2 linked regions of the Halorientalis litorea genome follow. The protein of the gene in region 2 binds, or shares a complex with, the protein of the main gene of each other region. Links are inferred from orthologs where the notes say so. Each region holds a gene or a part of one and is shown on either strand. Other genes may lie near its edges.

The links.
Region 1: the proteins of MUG95_RS01335 (region 2) and tuf are in contact, whole or in part, in a crystal structure (PDB 7CSL), measured with the Pyrococcus horikoshii proteins. The link is inferred for Halorientalis litorea from one-to-one orthologs. Residues at the interface, in WP_010884146.1 of Pyrococcus horikoshii: Phe4, Leu6, Val7, Val9, Arg11, Met13, Pro14, Thr15, Asp16, Pro17, Leu38, Ala39, Lys40, Glu44, Pro45, Ile46, Ala47, Phe48, Gly49, Leu50, Tyr56, Leu58, Arg60, Asp61, Glu62, Glu63, Tyr65, Ser66, Phe67, Asp68; in WP_010885563.1 of Pyrococcus horikoshii: Val16, Lys20, Ser21, Lys62, Arg65, Glu66, Arg67, Gly68, Val73, Ala74, His75, Ile88, Asp89, Ala90, Pro91, Gly92, His93, Asp95, Phe96, Lys98, Asn99, Gly103, Ala104, Asp227, Val228, Tyr229, Ile231, Val234, Val237, Val239.

What each region holds. Positions count from the first base shown.
Region 1 is NZ_CP095482.1:1,875,847-1,878,973, reverse strand. Bases 205-3,097 are described here. They hold tuf (translation elongation factor EF-1 subunit alpha), read right to left. Parts: upstream 2,338-3,097; coding sequence 1,072-2,337; downstream 205-1,071. Other genes in these bases: MUG95_RS10155 (homoserine dehydrogenase), read right to left, coding at 2,483-3,097; rpsJ (30S ribosomal protein S10), read right to left, coding at 760-1,068; MUG95_RS10175 (SWIM zinc finger family protein), read right to left, coding at 205-358. Outside these bases: more of MUG95_RS10175, read right to left, coding at 1-204; more of MUG95_RS10155, read right to left, coding at 3,098-3,127. UniProt on the Methanocaldococcus jannaschii protein: GTP hydrolase that promotes the GTP-dependent binding of aminoacyl-tRNA to the A-site of ribosomes during protein biosynthesis.
Region 2 is NZ_CP095482.1:233,342-236,253, forward strand. The notes cover bases 92-2,769. They hold MUG95_RS01335 (elongation factor 1-beta), read right to left. Parts: upstream 1,725-2,769; coding sequence 1,458-1,724; downstream 92-1,457. Other genes in these bases: MUG95_RS01320 (DUF655 domain-containing protein), read right to left, coding at 113-703; MUG95_RS01325 (RNA polymerase Rpb4 family protein), read right to left, coding at 758-1,114; MUG95_RS01330 (50S ribosomal protein L21e), read right to left, coding at 1,111-1,401; MUG95_RS01340 (HVO_2753 family zinc finger protein), read right to left, coding at 1,768-1,947; MUG95_RS01345 (DUF2391 domain-containing protein), read right to left, coding at 2,012-2,632. Outside these bases: MUG95_RS01315 (16S ribosomal RNA methyltransferase A), read right to left, coding at 1-78; more of MUG95_RS01350, read right to left, coding at 2,770-2,912. UniProt on the Methanocaldococcus jannaschii protein: Promotes the exchange of GDP for GTP in EF-1-alpha/GDP, thus allowing the regeneration of EF-1-alpha/GTP that could then be used to form the ternary complex EF-1-alpha/GTP/AAtRNA.

The sequences.
Region 1 (3,127 bases), 1.6 Mb from region 2 along the record:
GCGTGCGGTACTCGCGTCCCGTTTGGAGGTGTGTCACGTCGATGCGTCCCCGGACCCACTGCCACCACAGCGAAGCGACGTGAGCGCACCAGTCGTGGTACTGGTAGCCGCGACACGAACAATCCGCGACGAGTGTCCGGCCCATCAGGGCGAACAGCACGCGGTGGTAGTCGTCGCTGTCGGAGAGGCGAACCATGCGTTCGGCGTCGTTGACCGGCCCACCGTGGTCCGTCTCGGTCTGTGCGCGCTTCCACGATGTCGAGAACGTGTAGTCCTCGGGGAACGACAGCGGGGACGGCCCGCGGAGTAGGTCCGGGCCGTCCTCGCTGGCCTGCCACTGACGGGGTTGGAGGCTCATGCCTCACCACACTCCGGACAGACCCGCCGCGGGATGCCGCCCCGACTGGTTTCCGTGACGAGTTTCGTACCGCAACTGCCGCAGTACCTCACGCCGCGACACCCCCGTTTTCCTTCGCGTGAGTGCCGGACGGCGAAGGGGTGGAATAGGAACCGTTAGTCACTCGCTCAGAACCGGCCTTTATTCGTCGGTGCCGAGCGATGTAACTACGCTTGTTGAGGTTGCTACCGCCGAAAAATCGGATACTTCGCAACGATGCGCGGGTTGGATGGACTCGCTGGGATTTGAACCCAGGGCCTCTTCCTTGCGAAGGAAGCGATCTACCGCTGATCTACGAGCCCGCAAAGCCCCGCGCGTGAGGGGGCGGTCGGGTTCCGACGATGGTGTGACCGAACGTCAGTTCAGTCCTCGAGGACAATCTCGATGGACACGTCGTTCGGAACTTGGATGCGCATCAGCTGTCGCAACGCCCGTTCGTCGGCGTCGATGTCGATGAGGCGTTTGTGGACGCGCATCTCCCAGTGTTCCCACGTCGCCGTCCCCTCGCCGTCGGGGGACTTGCGGGCGGGAACTTCCAGCGTCTTCGTCGGGAGCGGCACGGGGCCACTCAGCGTGACGCCCGTCTTGCTCGCGATGTCGCGAACGTCGTCACAGATGTCGTCCAAGTCCTCTGGACTCGTGCCGGCCAGCCTGACGCGAGCCTGCTGCATGCGTCAGGGTTCCTCGACGCTGAGGACCTTGCCAGCCGCGATGGTCTGACCCATGTCACGGATGGCGAAGGAGCCGAGTTCCTCGATTTCGGCCGAGGGTTCGATGCTGAGTGGTTTCTGCGGTCGGACGGTGACGACTGCAGCGTCACCCGACTGGATGAAGTCGGGGTTCTCTTCGGCGGTCTCACCGGTCGAGGGGTCGATCTTCTTGTCGATGGACTCGACGGTACAGGCGACCTGTGCCGTGTGAGCGTGGAAGACCGGCGTGTAGCCCGCGGTGATGACCGACGGGTGCTGCATCACGACGATCTGCGCCTGGAACGTCTCGGCGACGCTCGGCGGGTCCGAGGCCGGACCACAGACGTCACCGCGGCGGATGTCGTCCTTGCCGATGCCCCGAACGTTGAACCCGACGTTGTCACCGGGTTCGGCACTCGGGACTTCCTCGTGGTGCATCTCGATGGTCTTGACTTCGCCGCTCACGTCCGAGGGCTGGAACGAGACGTTGTCGCCCGTGTTGAGCGTCCCCGTCTCGACACGTCCGACCGGGACGGTCCCGATACCGGAGATGGTGTAGACGTCCTGAATCGGAAGCCGCAGGTCGGCGTCTGTCGGCGGTTCCGGCGCGGGCAGGTCGTTGAGTGCCTTGAGCAGGTTCGGTCCATCGTACCACGGCGTCTCGTCGGAGTCGTCGGCGACGTTGTCGCCCTCGAACGCCGAAATCGGGATGAACTTCGCGTCGTCGGGGTTGAACTGCACCTGCTTGAGCAGTTCCGTGACTTCGTCGACCGTCTCGCGGTAGCGGCCTTCCTCGTAGTCGACGAGGTCCATCTTGTTGACGCCGATGATGAGTTCGTCGATACCCAGCGTCCGAGCCAAGAACACGTGCTCTCGGGTCTGTGGCTGGACACCGTCGTCGGCCGCCACGACGAGGACGGCGTTGTCGGCCTGACTCGCGCCCGTGATCATGTTCTTCACGAAGTCGCGGTGGCCCGGACAGTCGACGATGGTGAACTCGTACTCGTCCGTGCTGAACTCTTGGTGGGCGATGTCGATGGTGACACCACGCTCTCGCTCCTCGGCGAGGTTGTCCATCACGTAGGCGAACTCGAAGCCGCCCTTGCCCTTCTCTTCAGCTTCTTCCTTGTGCTGTTCGATGACGTGCTCGGGTACACTCCCCGTCTCGTAGAGGAGTCGCCCGACCAGTGTGCTCTTCCCGTGGTCGACGTGGCCGATGATGGCCAAATTCTGGTGGCGTTCGTCGCTCATTGATTATCTCACGCGCAGAGGCGCTATATCGGACTCTTTTGGTGGTGGCAGTTAAAACCATTTCGATACCCCGTGTACATCGTCCGGCCGCCGTCTTGCGTTTTGACAGAGTGTCACACGATTCGACCCCGCCAGCGGCGGGTAGTTACCGCTCGGGGAGACGGCCCACGTCAGAGAGGACGGCCGTCGCCGTCTCCGGCCCACCGGCACCGCGACCGCTGAGGTTGAGTCGTCCCGCGCGCTCCGTCTCCAGTTGGACGATGTTCGTCGTTCCAGCGACGGCGAGGCTGCTCCCGTCGGGAACCAGCCGCGGACCGACCCGGACGGTGTCGCCCGACACCTCGCCGACGAGTCTGACGGTCCGGCCGTCGGCTCCCGCGAGTTCGAGCGCGCTTCCCGGCACGTCGGTGATGCCCTCGACTTCGGCATCCTCCAGCCGATAGGTCCGCTCGCCCTGTGCGAGGACGTTGGCGAGGATGACACACTTCAGCGCGGCGTCGGTCCCCTCCACGTCGAAGGCAGGGTCGGCTTCGGCGACGCCCATGTCCTGTGCCTCGGCGAGGACGTGTTCGTAGCCCAGTCCTTCGGCAGCCATCCGCGAGAGGACGAAGTTAGCCGTCCCGTTCAACACCCCGCGCGCCGCGGTGATGTTCCCCGGCCCGAAGTCCTCGACAGTCGAGAGGACGGGTATCGCGCCGCCGACCGTCGCCTCGAACCGAACCGAGCCGGCACTCTCGGCTTCGAGTTCCCGCACGTCGTCGTAGCGTTCGGCGACCGGCCCCTTGTTGGC
Region 2 (2,912 bases):
GACGCCCGCCCGCCGCATCAGCGCGTCCGGGTCGCGTCGCTCGGGCGACCCGTCCGTCCGCCGGGAGTCACCGGTCATAGCTGTGCGTCGCGGCCCCGGCAGTAAAAGCCTGTCAGTCCTGTTCGTCCGTGCGCACGAACGTCCGGTATTTGAGGTCGTCCTCGCGGAGTTCCTCGATGATGCGTTCGACCAGCGTCTCTCGGGGACTGTGAAGCCCGTCGATGCGGGATTCGAGGTCCTCGAAGGACTGGAACGGTCGCCTGTCGCGGGCGTCGAGGATGTCGTTGCGGAGTTTCTTGCCGATGCCGGGCAGGAGGTTCAACTGGTGGAGGCGGAGGGTAATTGGTTGGGCCTCGTTGTAGAAGTCCACGAACCGCCGTTCGTTGTCGGCGACGATGTCCTCGACGACGTACTCTAGTTCCGAGCGCGCGCCGCCGGGCAAGTCATCGTAGTCGATGTCGCGAATCGCACCGACCGGGAGGTCCGAGTCGCGGGCGACGTTCACGCGGTCCGCGATGGCGATGTCGGGGTCGTCGGTGAACTCGACCTCGAACAACTCGAAATCGTCCTCGGTGAGGACGTAGGCGAGCGGCGACTTCTCGTACTGAGGGCGGTCGTCCTCGGTGCGGCCGTGGCGGAGGAAGTCCAAGACGACACCCATCTTTGCGTCGGCCTCGGGGTCGCCGCTCTCGGAGTCAGTCATGCGTTCGACTACGGCCACTGGCTATATAAAAGCCACACCGGGCCGCCCGCGCAGTCAGGCGTACTTCGTGACGACGTTGAGGATGTCGTCGAGTTCCTCGCCCGAGAGGGAGAACCGTTCCTGTGCGTAGATGGCCCGGAGTTCGTTGCGGTCACGCGGCCGGAGGTTCGCAATCTTGTAGGCCGTCGCTTCGTCCACCTTGTCGAGTTCACGGAGTTCGGCGACCAACTCCGTCGACTCCTCGATAGTGAGTTCCGCGAAATGGTTGACGTGCTCGATGGCCCGCGCCAGTTCGTAGCGCATCTCGCGGTCCTCGTTGGCCGCCCGCTCGCGTTCGAGGCCTTCGAGTATCTCCTTGGTCTCCGCGAGCGTCAGGTACTCCTCGCTGACCTTCTCCTTGAATATCGTCATTCCTGCGCCGTGATGTGGGCGGGCTTGGTGATGAGGGTCTTTTCCTTGCCCTGGTCGTCGATTATCACCTTGTACGCCTCGCCCTGGGTTCCGTCGATGGTTCCCGTGAGGCCGCTGAACCGCGGGTGGAATCGGCCGCCGTTCACGCTGGGGTCGATTTTGAGGTGGACCTTCTGCCCCACCTCGAACTCCTCGACGGACCGCTGTGGCGGCGACGTACCTCGGTCTCGCGGTTTGTTGCTGAGTTTGTGCCTCGTCTTCTTTTTGGGGCCATTCGAGTTGGGCATTCGTGGCTGTCGGTTGTGTGGTCGGACTTATAAAACGTGCGTTCCGGGCCAGCCGACTATACGCGACCGACGGAGTCGATGGAGACGCTTTCGACGCCTTCGACGTCACCGAAGGCTTCCTCGACGGCGTCCGTCCCGCCGGCGTCGTCGGGGACGATGACCGTCGGGAACAGTGCGACCAGACCGAACGCCACGTCGTCGCGCTCGAACCCGTTTATCTTGGCCCCTTCGGGCAGGGATTGCTCGAGACGCTCTTGGAGCGCGTCGAGGTCGACTTCGGGGTTCTGCGGCATTACCTTGACTTTGGCTGCGACTTTTCCCATGGTTGGTGGTTGGTGTGGGGGGTGATTTGGATTGCGGTATCGGTCAGGGACCCATGAATCCGCAGTCGGGGCACTCGTAGAGGTTGCTCTGCTTGCGACACTTGGCACAGCGGTAAATCTGGTGTCCGCAGTCGGGACACTTGAACGCCGCCGCACTGTTCCCCGCGATGTTGATGCCACAAGAGATGCACTTTTGCCGCTGTTTCTGCTCGGACTCACTCATATCTCCCGAGTAGACGCGCCCACATTTAACCCTTCATAATCCCCCGTGGGTATGCAGGGCGGGGCTACGACCCCGGCAGGATGTCGCCCAGTGCCGCCCCGACGGCCATCGGGACGAACGCGACAGTACATTGGGCGAACGCAACGAGCGGTTCGTTCCAGTCGACGCGGCCCCACGCGGTACTCAGGACGAGTGCCGTGAGCATGGAGACGCCGAGAACGCCGGCCACCCGGCGGGGAATGAAGCCCAAAATCGGCTCGTAGATGCGAACGTCCTGAATGTCGGCGACGTAGAGGATACCGACCACCATTCCGACGGCGAACACGAGGGTCCCGCCGAGAAAGAGCGGCGACTCGGCCAAGGAGACGCCGACCTCCTGTGTGCCGCCCTCCACGAGCATCGGGATGCCGAACAGTACCGACCCCAGCATCGCCTCGGCGAGGTCGGCCCAGTCGAACCCAACGATAGTCCGGCCGAACACGGCAGGTTCCTCCACGTCGGTGGCAGTCTCGATGATGTCCTCGATCTGCTCGCGCCGTTGCGGGTCGGTGAGCGAGTCCCGATACTCGTCGAGTTCGTCGAGCAGGTCACCGAGCGTGGGCGGGTCACCGTCGGCCGTCGTCGCTCCGGGGTCGGCTCCCCAACCCGCGCCCGACTCCGCCCCACCGTCGTCACCGTCTGTCATCCCTCAGGCGAAGTCCTCCGTGTCGTCGCCCGGTGCCTCCGGTTCGCCGCTCTCCCAGACGTAGAAGCCGCGGCCGACGCTTTTGCCGGTGTCTCCCGCGTCGACTTTCTCGCGGAGGATTGCGGGCGGTTCGAACCGGTCGCCGAGTTCGTCGCTGAGACGTTCCAGCGTGTCGAGTCGCGTGTCCAGCCCCACGCGGTCGCTGAGTTCGAGCGGCCCGACTGGGTGGTCGTATCCCAACTCCATCGCGGCGTCGGCGTCCCGAACGTCGGTCACGCCG